3 regions of the Oceanobacillus sp. HCA-5259 genome follow, and region 2 is predicted to be linked to each of the others. Evidence: riboswitches for the same ligand, from Rfam matches in the RefSeq annotation. Region 2 holds a riboswitch; each other region holds the start of a gene.
The links. Region 2 has a riboswitch for S-adenosylmethionine ahead of WKU33_RS09815 (homocysteine S-methyltransferase family protein). Riboswitches for the same ligand answer to the same signal wherever they lie in the genome.

Region 1 (4,193 bases), on a different contig from region 2:
ATATGATTCAATTCACCTTCTAGCGCGGCATGGATCATCGCGCGTGTATAGGATAATTTCATTCGGTTTCCAACACCGTAAGACCCACCAGTCCAACCCGTGTTTACGAGGAATACATTAGAATTATACTGATCGATTTTTTGTCCAAGCATATCCGCATACTTCGCTGGTGCGAGCGGTAAGAATGGGGATCCAAAGCAAGCAGAGAAGGTCGCTTCCGGCTCCGTCACGCCGCGCTCTGTCCCAGCAAGCTTACTAGTATAGCCGCTTAGAAAATGGTACATAGCCTGTTCTTTCGTAAGCTTGCTGATCGGTGGCAATGTTCCAGACGCGTCGGCCGTTAAGAAAATAATCGTATTCGGATGACCAGCAACACTTGGAGTGACGATGTTATCGATATTATCTACCGGATAAGCTGCCCGGGTATTTTCCGTCAAGCTCGTATCGTCATAATTTGGTTCACTTGTCACATCATCAATCGTAACGTTCTCAAGTACAGAACCAAAGCGGATCGCGTTGAAAATTTGTGGCTCTTTCTCTGCAGAAAGATTAACACATTTAGCATAACAGCCGCCTTCAATATTAAATACACCATTCGGACTCCAGCCATGTTCATCATCACCAATCAACCGGCGGTATGGATCAGCAGAAAGAGTCGTTTTTCCGGTTCCGGATAGGCCGAAAAATAATGCCACGTCACCCTCTTGACCAACGTTCGCTGAGCAGTGCATCGATAGAACATCCTGCTGTGGCAGCAGATAGTTCATTACAGAGAAAATCGACTTTTTAATTTCCCCTGCATATTCCGTTCCCCCGATTAATACGACACGCTTCTTGAAGGAAATGATGATGAATGTCTCTGAATTCGTCCCATCTTCTGCAGGGTCTGCTTTAAAATGCGGTGCTGAAATAACCGTAAATTCTGCTTGATGTGTTTTAAGTTCTTCTTCTGTAGGTGTTATAAATAGTTGACGGGCAAAAAGATTATGCCAGGCAAATTCGTTAATTACTTGGATCGGTAAACGATATTTTTCATCCGCTCCAGCAAAGCCTTGGAACTGATAAACTTCGTCCTTTTCCATTAAGTAATTTACTACCTTTTCGTGTAACTTATCAAAGGAAGCTTCATCGATCGGTTGATTCACTGGACCCCATTCAACCGTATCTTCCGTAATCTCGTCTTTAACAATAAATTTGTCTTTCGGTGAACGACCTGTATATTTACCTGTAGTTGCAGTTACTGCTCCTGTTGAAGTTAGAACGCCTTCATTTCGATCTAACACGCGTTCCACCAGACGAGCTACTGAATAGTTTCGATTCAAATTCTCGTGTTCTAATAGTTGGTTTGTCAATGATTTCTCCACCATTTTCATTCTTATTCTCCTGCCTTTTAAAAGGTTTTGTTGAAGGAAGACTGCAAACTTCCTCCTTATCGCTTATCTTAAATCTGACATTAGTATAACACATTAAATGGAATAGTCCATACTAATTGAAAAATTTTTTGAGAACTGTCGGTAACCTATTTTAGTTCGTTATCATTTTTGTTGGAAAACGATTTCAATATGTTGTTCTATATTTGATTGTAACAAAGAACAGACAGTATGAAAATAAAACTGGTAAAAAATAATGAAATATGATACGCTATTTTTCAGTAATCGATTATTAAGTAACGAATCCCTTTTAAATAAGGTTATAATAATTTCAATTCTTATTCAGAGCTGGTGGAGGGACAGACCCGGTGAAGCCCAGCAACCTCACGATTTGTGAAAGGTGCTAATCTGTTGCAAGGAATTTTCCTTGAACAATAAGAGTGAAAGGCTAATTAATCCTTTCCTCATACTTGCGGGAAAGGATTTTTATTTTCATGCTTTGAATAATGGAACGAATGGAGATTGGGTTCCGTTACATATTACAAAGGAGAGAACAAGCCAAATGGCTGCAAATGCAAATCGTCGTTTATTTACTTCAGAATCAGTAACAGAGGGACATCCTGATAAAATGTCGGATCAAATATCTGATGCGATACTGGATGATATTTTAAAAGAAGATCCAGATGCACGTGTGGCATGCGAGACAGTCGTTACAACGGGAATGGTGCTCGTAGCAGGTGAAATCACAACTACAACTTATGTAGATATACCGCAAATTGTCCGCCAGACGGTGAAAGACATTGGTTACACCCGAGCAAAGTATGGCTTTGATTATGAAACTTGTGCCGTCATGACTGCAATTGATGAGCAATCACCTGATATTGCCGGTGGGGTCGATAAGGCACTTGAAGCAAGAGAAGGGAAGATGGAAGAAGAAATAGAAGCAATCGGAGCAGGTGACCAAGGATTAGTGTTCGGTTATGCGACGAAAGAGACGGAAGAATATATGCCACTTCCAATTAGTCTTTCCCATAAGCTTGCAAGACGTCTTTCCGATGTAAGAAAAAACCGGGTATTGGATTATTTACGTCCAGATGGGAAGACACAAGTTACCGTCGAATATGATGAAAAGAATCAACCAGTTCGTGTGGATACAATCGTTGTTTCTACTCAGCATCATGAAGACATTCCGAATGAACAGATTATTTCTGACATTCGAGAGTATGTTATAAAACCGGTTATACCAGAAGCGCTTTTAGATGAAGATACAAAATACTTCATCAATCCATCTGGCCGCTTCGTGCTTGGCGGTCCGCAAGGTGATGTCGGCTTAACGGGCCGGAAGATCATCGTGGATACGTACGGAGGCTACGCACGTCACGGCGGAGGTGCTTTCAGTGGGAAGGATCCGACAAAGGTGGACCGTTCCGGAGCTTATGCAGCTCGATATGTAGCGAAAAACATCGTGGCGGCAGGGCTTGCTGCAAAATGTGAAGTACAGCTTGCTTATGCGATCGGTGTTGCAGAGCCTGTATCCATCACAATCGACACATTTGGAACGAGCGAGTATCAGGAAGAAGTATTAGTGGGAGCGGTGCGTAAGCTATTTGACCTTCGACCTGCAGGGCTGATCGAGATGCTTGATTTACGGAAGCCGATTTATAAAAATACAGCGGCTTATGGACATTTCGGCAGAACCGACATTATTTTCCCGTGGGAAAAACTTGATAAAGTTGAAGAACTGCAAAAGATAGTTTGTGAAAAGTAAAAAGCGCGAAGGTGGAAACGTCATTATGGTATAGTTTCGCGGCTGCCGGGGACATGAGGTTACTCGTCCCACCGAAGACCGATTGTACTAGCGTATCCAGTAGTCAAAGTAGCGTAGTAATCGTGCCTCACAGGATAGTTCGGTGTTGCTCATACGTTTTAATAGTTTTATCACGCATTAACGGTCTGTAATATCCCTGCCTTAAATAGGAGGGAAGTCCGACATGTGAAGGTGGGGAATAAACAGTCCGTAAATCCCTGATTCTGTTCAACTAACATTCAGTGGGGAGGGAATTCCCCACTGAATGAAGTTTCACTTTATATGAAGTGCAATAAGAGCTATTCCGTTGAGTCGGGATAGCTCTTATTGTATAAAGGAAAATTTATTTTTTCCCCAAATCTGTATGTATTTTATAATATTGACCTTTCTCCACGTAGGATTTTCTTACCCGTTCCATTTCTTGGTAATCAGCCGCTGTTAGGTCTCTTGCGTATTTTGCAGGGTTTCCCATATATAAGGTGTTTGGTGGAATTTTTTTCCCCGGTGGCACGAGGCTTCCTGCTGCTACAAATGCATTTTCTCCGATTTCCGCCCCATCTAGGATGATTGCTCCCATACCAATAAGGGCGTTCTTTCTAATAATGGCTGAATGTAGGGTGACTTGATGGCCGACCGTAACGTCATCTTCAATAATAAGTGGATTATCAGGGCTTTGGTGCAGAACGGTCAAGTCTTGGATGCTGACTCGTTTACCAATTCTTGTTGGTGCGATATCACCGCGGATTACAACGTGGAACCAAATGCTCGAATCCTCATCGATTGTGACATCTCCATTTATAACAGCGTTTTTTGCTAGGAAAACTGAATCATGAATTTTTGGATAAACCCCCTGATAATGATCAATCATATGAACACTCCTATTCCCTTGTATTTTTTAAGCTCAATGTTGATAATAATGATAGTATAACAAATCTATGTAAAAATGATGAAATGATGGAGGCGCAAGGAATGCAAATACCGAATACAGCAACTGGGTTACTATATGAAGTCTACAA
Region 2 (4,193 bases):
ATACTTTTCTCCATACTTCTTACTCAAATTATTCACTTCAATCTTCATATCCTTCATCCTTCCTTTGCAGCATTTCTATAAGTTCTTCATCTTTAATCTGAAGCTTTTTTGCTTCCTCTTTGAGTGGTAGCATGTAATTGTCATAAAAAGTCTGTTTCCTTTTCTCCATAACAATCTCTTTTGCTGTTTCGGTAACAAACATGCCCACCCCTCTCTTTTTAACCAATATTCCTTCTCCGACCAACTCATTAATCCCTTTTCCAGCGGTTGCAGGATTAATTTGATAAAAGGCAGCAAATTCATTCGTTGATGGTACCCTGGTCCCCGTCTGATAGGATTCATCCATAATCGAATCCTCAATTAAATCCTTTATCTGCATGAAAATTGGCTTGCTGTCATCTAGTTTTTTCTTCATTTAAGTTCATTCCTTAGTTGGTTAATTACTTATGTAATTAACCATATAACACCTTCAGATAAATGTCAATCCCATTTTCTAAAATTAAGCTTAAAAAGGCTCGATCCCACATATGCAGAATCGAGCTTGTCTATAATAATTTTGCCATATAATATTCATCCATGAACTCATCACCTATAAGCAAGGAATGCCTTTTGGTCCCTTCTATTTCAAACCCTGCTTTTCTATATAATGAAAGAGCTGTATCATTCTTCGTAACCACAGTTAATTCCAACCTTCGAATATTCCTATCCCGTGCCCAACGATCCAACCGATAAAATAGTTTTGTACCAATTCCTTGTCCTCTCTTGGCTTGTAATATGCCGACAACGATATAAACGGAATGCTTATTTCTTCGTGCCTTTCCACCTATTGCAAAAAGATAACCCACTAAATCCTGCTCCTTTTCTGCTACAAATATCGTAGAATTTTCACTTGCTTGTATGCTTTTGATCATTTCCACTTGGCTCTCTGCCTGAACTTCTCTTTCACCAGATTCCCAGAGCATATATTTTGAATTTTTTTCGACTTCCTTTATAAGATTAGCTAATTTTTTTGCATCAGTTGTACTAGCTTTTCTAATAATCATCACTTTCTCCCCTTAATTCTATATTTATTAATTATTCTAACTCAATTAATCTTACCATATATTTCAAAACTAAATTCCTAGTTATTAATGGAATTAATCTTAAACAGTTAGAGGACTGGATTGCGATCAACCCAGTCCAATACTAAAGGCATTTTTTGTTACATGTTAATTTTTCTTTTGTACAGCAATCCAAATTTCGCTATAAACAAATAAATCCCCCGTAAATGAAATTTCATTTCAGGAGCCTCAACCAATTCATAATCTGATGAAGGGAGCCACTCAGAAACAATTCATATTTTTCAGCATCGCTTATTCCCTCCTTCATAAGATTATTATAATAACAATTGAAAACGAATACCCGAAAAATTAGAACCGGATATTGTCGGTTTAAAACACGAATAGCATTAACTAAATTTTAAAATAATTATTAAATTTTCTCTTGACATTTATACGAAACCTATGTAGAGTAAAAATTATCAAAATTAAATATGTAATTTTCTTATCTAGAGAGGTGGAGGGACTGGCCCTTTGATACCTCGGCAACAGACTTTTTGAAGCACTGTGCCAATTCCAGTAGCGTTAAGCTTGAAGATAAGAAGAGAAACTAGTAATGCGATTTAAACCTCTTCTTATATTAAGAAGGGGTTTTTATTATTTTATTACATATAAAACAGGAGGAGAAGAAATGAAACGTACTCTAGAACAAAGGTTAAAAGAAGGAACAGTTATTGTTGGAGAAGGGTATTTGTTTGAATTGGAACGAAGGGGTTATTTACAAGCAGGGTCATTTGTACCGGAAGTGGCACTAGAAAACCCAGAAGCACTTAAACAAACCTATAGAGATTTTATGAATGCTGGATCTGATGTGATCTTAGCGTTTACGTATAATGGTCATCGAGAGAAGCTTCGCATTATTGGTAAAGAAGATTTATTAGAGCCGCTAAATCGGAGTGCAATTCGGTTGGCAAAAGAAGTAGCCAAGGAACACCCGACAGAGGAAGCACTTGTTGCGGGAAATATTTCGAATACAAATATTTTTGATCCAAATAATCCAGCTTCCAAGGAAGAAGTGAGAAGTATTTTTGCAGAAATGGTGAAATGGTGTAAGGAAGAGGGCGTTGACTACATTGTTGGTGAAACATTTTATTATCATGAAGAAGCATTAATCGCCTTGGAAGAAATTCAAAAACAAGGTTTACCTGCAGTGATTACGTTAGCCTTATTTGCGGAGAACATTTTAAGAGATGGATATACGGCAGATGAATCATGTAAAATCCTTTCTGAAAAGGGGGCATTAGTAGTTGGTCTGAACTGCTTCCGCGGACCTGATACAATGCATTCATACTTAGTGGACATCCGAAAAAATGTAGATGGCTATGTGGGCGCTCTACCACTTCCATATCGGACAACGGAAGAAAATCCGACATTCTTTAATTTGCCTGATGCCGGATGCAATTGCACATTGCCTACGGAAACAACTTTCCCGACTGCACTTGATCCGCTTTACCATAATCGTTTCGAATTAGCGGAATGGGCAAAAGAGGCAAAAGAGGCAAAAGAAATTGGTATTAATTATATCGGCTTATGTTGCGGTGCTTCACCTGCAATGCTAAGAGAAGTTGCAGAAGCTGTCGGAGTTGAAACAATAAATTCAAAATTCTCCCCGAACATGGAGAAACACTTTTTATTTGGTAATGATGAAACACTTAAAAAGCACAACACGGAATATCGTACAAAGGCATAATAAGATGACTGTTTTTTAATGAGTAACCCAACTTTAGCACTGTTAAATTCATAAAAATGCTCTACATCACTGTACAGAAGATAATAAGAAATGAAACAAGTTAACAATCAATCGATTTAAATAAAAAAGCTTACCATACCGAAATGTATTTGCTACAGCCAGCACATTTCTTTCGGGTAGGGTAAGCTCTCTCCTCATTTTAAATTTCGTAGTGCTTTTAAACATGATGATTATATTTATTCTTCGTCCACTTCAATATCTTCATCGACTACAGGGGCCTCCGGTTCATCATCAAAAAAGTCTGGCGGATTAGGTGGTGCGGAGGCATTATTACTAATACTGATTTCAACGGTATACGTCATTGGTACGAATTCATTGAATTTACTCATATTCACCACTGTTCCCTTTACTTCTGGAGAATAGACATACTTGACTATATACTTAATATCAGCGCCTTTTGATTGATATTCATCAAAGAATAACCGTGGCAGATCTCCTTCCATTTGACCACGGAAATCAGCTAAATACGGCTTACCTAATGAATACGTAACAGTAACACCCTTATCATCTTGGTCCGTTAATTTGGTTTCCGCCTCAACGGATTGGGAAATGAATCTTCCATAAGGTATGTCTGTATTGTATCTCTCTTTTACCGTCACATCTAAATCCGGGTAATTGCTAACTGCTTCCTCCGCAGTCAGTCCCCAAAAGTTTGGAACGACCGTAGCTTTACCTACAGATACCTTCACTTTCATCTTATCTCGTTTTGCTACCTTTTCATCTGCAGCTTCACTTTGACTAATAATATGTTCTGGCTCGATACTGTCAGAGTCAGCTTCTTCATAAGTCATGTCAATTTCATTCGTTTCTGCCCACTTTTCCACTTCTTCTTTGGGCTTTCCTGTAAAGTCAGGTACCGTTATATTCTTTTCAAAAACTTCCTTTCCTTTTGAATAATAGACGGCTGCACTGTGTTTACGTTGATATTCCGCCTCATCGACCCCACTATCCCGGATCGTAGTCTTAATATATTCCCCTTCTTCAAGGTCATCACTATACTCTGTAACCAATTGCAGGTTTTCCGCTTTATTTTCGTCAATCCAATTCCGTGCTTCCTCCTGGCTCATTTCCGAAAAGTCTGGGAGCGGTATAACCTCTTCTGGATCTGGTCCCAAGCTGCTCGTTAACTCTAGAGTCTTCCCTTTCCGTATTTTATCCCCAGCAGCTACACTTTGCTCAAAAACCTGATTGGCATCATATTCCATATTATACTCCTGGTTTAATTCAATTTCGACATCATTCTCACCTGCCCATTCCCGGGCCACGGATACAGACTCTCCTACAAAGTCTTCAACCTTCACATGGACAAGCAGATAATAGATGAAGAAAATCAAACCACAAGCTAA
Region 3 (4,193 bases), on a different contig from region 2:
AATCTGTTGAGACCCAATGACCTATTTCTTTATCATCTTCAATATATAATATATGAACCATATGCCCCTCCATTTATTATTCATGTTTTTTTATTATCATTTACTCTATTCTTTTATCTTAGCATAGTTAAAACCTATCATTACGATAGAAAATTTCTAATTGTTATAGCTACCTACTTGTTCTAAGCTAAATATAAGAGAAAAAGGAGGTATTCACATGCAGAAAGCAATATTTTATCATGCGGGTTGTCCAGTATGCGTCAATGCGGAAAAAATGGTATTAGATTATCTAGATGATTCGAAAGTAGATTTAGAAATTGTCCATTTCGAGGAAAATCCTTCTAGAATCAATGAAGCAGAAGAGGCTGGAGTAAAATCTGTTCCAGCATTAGTGCTGAACGGACAGACCTATCATATTAATTACGGCGCAAGTATGGAAGATGTTAAAAAAGACTAAAAACCAAAACAACACCCGAACCAATCTCCCTAGGGCGACGGTTCGGGCGTTCTGTACAGTGGGACAGGGGGGTCAGAGCACTTGTCCCACTGTATTTTCATAATTAGTATAGAAATGTAATTGATAAAACAGTTCAGACAACTTAGCACCTGAACTGCTTTTTTCATGGATTGATGTTAATAGCCTGATCCTCTACCCCACCTGCTACTGCTTTCGTCACTTCTCCGATAAAGGTTCTGGTTGCTGTACACATGAATTTATCTTTTCGATAGATAATACCAATTTCCCTTTGTGGGGTTGGATTTAGTATTTTCACAACTTTTATATCTTGATTATTTAAATGTTCCAAGTACGGCAGTGGTAAAATGGGGGCTCCCATACCTTTTTCCGTCAGTTGGATAATTGATTCCAATGTTGTCAGCTCAAGTGCCGGATTAATCGTGATCCCGACAGTTCGAGCGTAGCCCTTAATTAACTGCCGAAGTTGATAATTTTCCGGCATAAGTATTAATGGGATATTGGTAATTTGATCAAAGTTTACTGCCGACTTTATCGCAAGTGGATGACCTTTGGGAACAGCAAGTGCCAGTTCCTCTGTATATAATGAAATTTCCTCCAACTCATCATTTCCATTCGGCAGGAACGTAAGACCAAGATCCAGTTTATTTTCCAGTATGCTTCTTTCAATCTCTTCTGTCCGCAATCCATGGACAGACAGTTTGATATTCGGATAAAGAGCTTTGAAGCGAACTAGTGCAGGAGGAAGTAGGTAATTCATACAAGTAAGCAAGGATCCGATTGTAAGCCTTCCTCTTTCCAACCCATTCAGTTCTCCAATTGCCGCTTGTGCTTGTTCCAATTCATAGAAAATCTGCTTACAATGCTTATATAAAATCTCTCCGGCCTCCGTTAATGCAGTCTTTTTCCCTATCCGGTCAAAGAGCGGAATTCCTACCTCGCCTTCTAAAACTTTGATTTGCTGGCTTAATGTCGGCTGGGCAATGTTCAATTTCTCAGCAGCCCTCGTAAAATGCAGTTCTTCACATACAGTCATGAAATATTCCAGCTGTCTTAATTCCATTAAATCCCTCCTCCATCTTTATTATGGTCTAAACATCCATATACCGAACAACCTCAATAACTTTTCCATTATTTCCATTAAATCATAACCAACACACCCTGTATAGAAATCGGGACAAGTGCTCTGACCCCACGCGTCCCACTGGGACATGGGGTCAGAGCACTTGTCCCACTCCAGCACTTTTAACCTAAGTTCTCATAAACTATTGTGGGCTAATTTTATAAAAAGGAGTGGTTCCAGTGAGTAGAATCAATTTCAAATCATTTACCGGCCGCGTCACAAGTGTAGATGACTTTCCGATGTATCCGCCTAATGATAATTTCGGTTGTTACAAGTTTATATCTGTTCAGAATGATGCCGGTACTGTCGTTAACTTCGTTGCAGGACCAGATACGTTCTTTCTATATCAGGAAAAAATCAAAGTCGGGGATCAGATCACCGGTTATTATGATGGGGATGCAGCCACAATTTTAATTTATCCACCGCAATACCGGGCATTAGTTATCGTGAAGGAAAATCCATATAGCCAAGTAAAGGTAAGTTATTTTAATGAGCAATTAATCAGCAGTGACGGCTCTTTGCAGCTAAATATCGGTCCTGATACACAGATGCAATTAACAAACGGGCAAGACTTCAAACAAAACCCTGCAAGGAGAAATTTAATTGTTGTTTATGGTGCAGCAACAAAGAGTATTCCAGCCCAAACAACCCCTTATGAAATAATTATTTTTTGCCGGTAAACTGGGACAGGGGGTCAGAGCATTTGTCCCAGTTGGGACAGATGCTCTGACCCCCTGTCCCCGAATTAAGTGTTGACTTTTTTCTTGTTTCGGTATATTCTATTATTTAACTAATTTCTTAATATTTTTTTCTTATCAAGAGAGGTGGAGGGACTGGCCCTTTGAGACCTCGGCAACAGGCTTTTGGAGTACTGTGCCAATTCCAGGAGCATGCATTTGCTCGAAGATAAGAAGAGCCGGCAGATATGCTACCTAACCCTCTTCTTATTTCAAGAAGAGGGTTTTTTATAATTTTAGGGGGGATGAAATTGACGACAATACAAGCAGCAATAGAATTACAAAAAGCAATCTCACTACTGAAAGAAAAAGAATGGGTTGATTTGACTCACACTTTCGGCCCTGATTCACCGCATTTTGCAGCATTTGATGATGCCGCATTCAAGACACTTTACAACCATGACGATGGGTTCTTTGCCCAACTGTTCTCTTTTGCCGGACAATACGGTACTCATATCGATGCTCCAATTCATTTCGTAAGACATCAGCGCTACCTTGATGAACTTAAATTAAAAGAACTTGTCTTACCGCTCATAGTCATTGATAAATCAAGGGAAGCAGCACATAACCATGACTTCACCTTGACGAAAGAAGATATCCTCAAATTCGAAGCAGTCCACGGTGAAATTGAAGCAGGCACATTTGTCGCCTTACGTACCGATTGGAGCAAGCGTTGGCCAGATAAAGAGCGTTTTGAGAATAAGGATGAAGACGGTAATCCACATCTTCCCGGCTGGGGAATTGACGCTCTCGAATTCCTATTTGAAGAAAGAAAAATCAAAGCAGTCGGCCACGAAACCTTTGACACCGACTCCGCTATCGACGCTGCAAAAAATGGCAGACTCATCGGAGAATATTACGTACTAGAGCAAGACACCTATCAGATCGAACTGCTAACCAATCTGGATAAAGTTCCAACAAAAGGTGCCATCATTTTCAATATCGTTCCAAAGCCTGAAAAAGCAAGTGGATTTCCTGTACGATCGTTCGCAATACTACCCTAAATTAAATCTCTCACAACTGAAGTCACGAGTATTCTTGGTTTATTCATAAAGTGAAACTTCATTCAGTGAGGTAGCACAGAAGCAAAAAAAGTATGGGGTAATATAAAAGCATAGCTCCCCTTAAATCAAAGGCGGAAGTGCCCTTACAGTAAAAGATGATCGGCTAGAAAAACATTTCTGCCGATCATCTTTTTGAATATATTATTACCAAAATCAGTAAAAATGAAACTTTCCCACCCCTTTTTCCGTACCACCTAGAGAACACGATAGAGGAGGGAATAGAATGACCGAAATTGCAATGCAATTGACGAATGTCCGAAAACGTATCGGCAATAAGGAAATCATTAAAGGCCTTTCCTTTACCATTAATAGAGGGGAAGTATTCGGCTTCATTGGACCAAATGGTGCCGGGAAAACAACGACAATCCGTATGATGGTAGGGTTAATGAAACTTACAGAAGGCGACGTACATATTCTCGGCAAAAGTATTAAAACAGAATTTAAAGAAGCAATCCGTGAAGTTGGCGGAATCGTTGAAAATCCAGAGCTCTACCCCTTTTTAACAGGCGCACAAAACTTAAAACAATATGCAAGGATGATTCCAGGGATTACGCAGGAAAGAATTGATGAAACGGTTAAACTTGTCGGTCTGGAAAAAGTAATGAATGAAAAAGTTGGCCGATACTCACTTGGGATGCGACAACGAATAGGAATCGCCCAAGCTTTATTACATAAGCCATCCGTTCTCATACTCGACGAACCGACGAATGGACTAGACCCTGCCGGCATTCGGGAAATCAGACAATATATCCGGAAACTTGCAACCGAACATAATGTTGCAGTTATCATTTCCA

Region 1: linked by a shared signal. The riboswitch ahead of metK (methionine adenosyltransferase) and the one ahead of WKU33_RS09815 (homocysteine S-methyltransferase family protein) in region 2 are both predicted to bind S-adenosylmethionine.
Region 3: linked by a shared signal. The riboswitch ahead of WKU33_RS03015 (cyclase family protein) and the one ahead of WKU33_RS09815 (homocysteine S-methyltransferase family protein) in region 2 are both predicted to bind S-adenosylmethionine.

What each region holds. Positions count from the first base shown of each region.
Region 1 covers NZ_JBBKBV010000002.1:6,522-10,714, reverse strand. Annotated here, with positions in the region: gene pckA (phosphoenolpyruvate carboxykinase (ATP)) at 1-1,367, opposite strand, end outside; SAM riboswitch class I at 1,706-1,811, shown strand; gene metK (methionine adenosyltransferase) at 1,933-3,138, shown strand; gene WKU33_RS01335 (gamma carbonic anhydrase) at 3,521-4,045, opposite strand; gene WKU33_RS01330 (tetraprenyl-beta-curcumene synthase family protein) at 4,147-4,193, shown strand, end outside.
Region 2 covers NZ_JBBKBV010000014.1:35,143-39,335, forward strand. Annotated here, with positions in the region: gene WKU33_RS09795 (ABC transporter ATP-binding protein) at 1-48, opposite strand, end outside; gene WKU33_RS09800 (GntR family transcriptional regulator) at 38-415, opposite strand; gene WKU33_RS09805 (GNAT family N-acetyltransferase) at 546-1,043, opposite strand; SAM riboswitch class I at 1,540-1,641, shown strand; gene WKU33_RS09815 (homocysteine S-methyltransferase family protein) at 1,729-2,787, shown strand; gene WKU33_RS09820 (PASTA domain-containing protein) at 3,024-4,193, opposite strand, start outside.
Region 3 covers NZ_JBBKBV010000003.1:112,641-116,833, forward strand. Annotated here, with positions in the region: gene WKU33_RS02995 (response regulator transcription factor) at 1-61, opposite strand, end outside; gene WKU33_RS03000 (thioredoxin family protein) at 218-457, shown strand; gene WKU33_RS03005 (LysR family transcriptional regulator) at 621-1,538, opposite strand; gene WKU33_RS03010 (hypothetical protein) at 1,838-2,278, shown strand; SAM riboswitch class I at 2,408-2,511, shown strand; gene WKU33_RS03015 (cyclase family protein) at 2,587-3,339, shown strand; gene WKU33_RS03020 (ABC transporter ATP-binding protein) at 3,623-4,193, shown strand, end outside.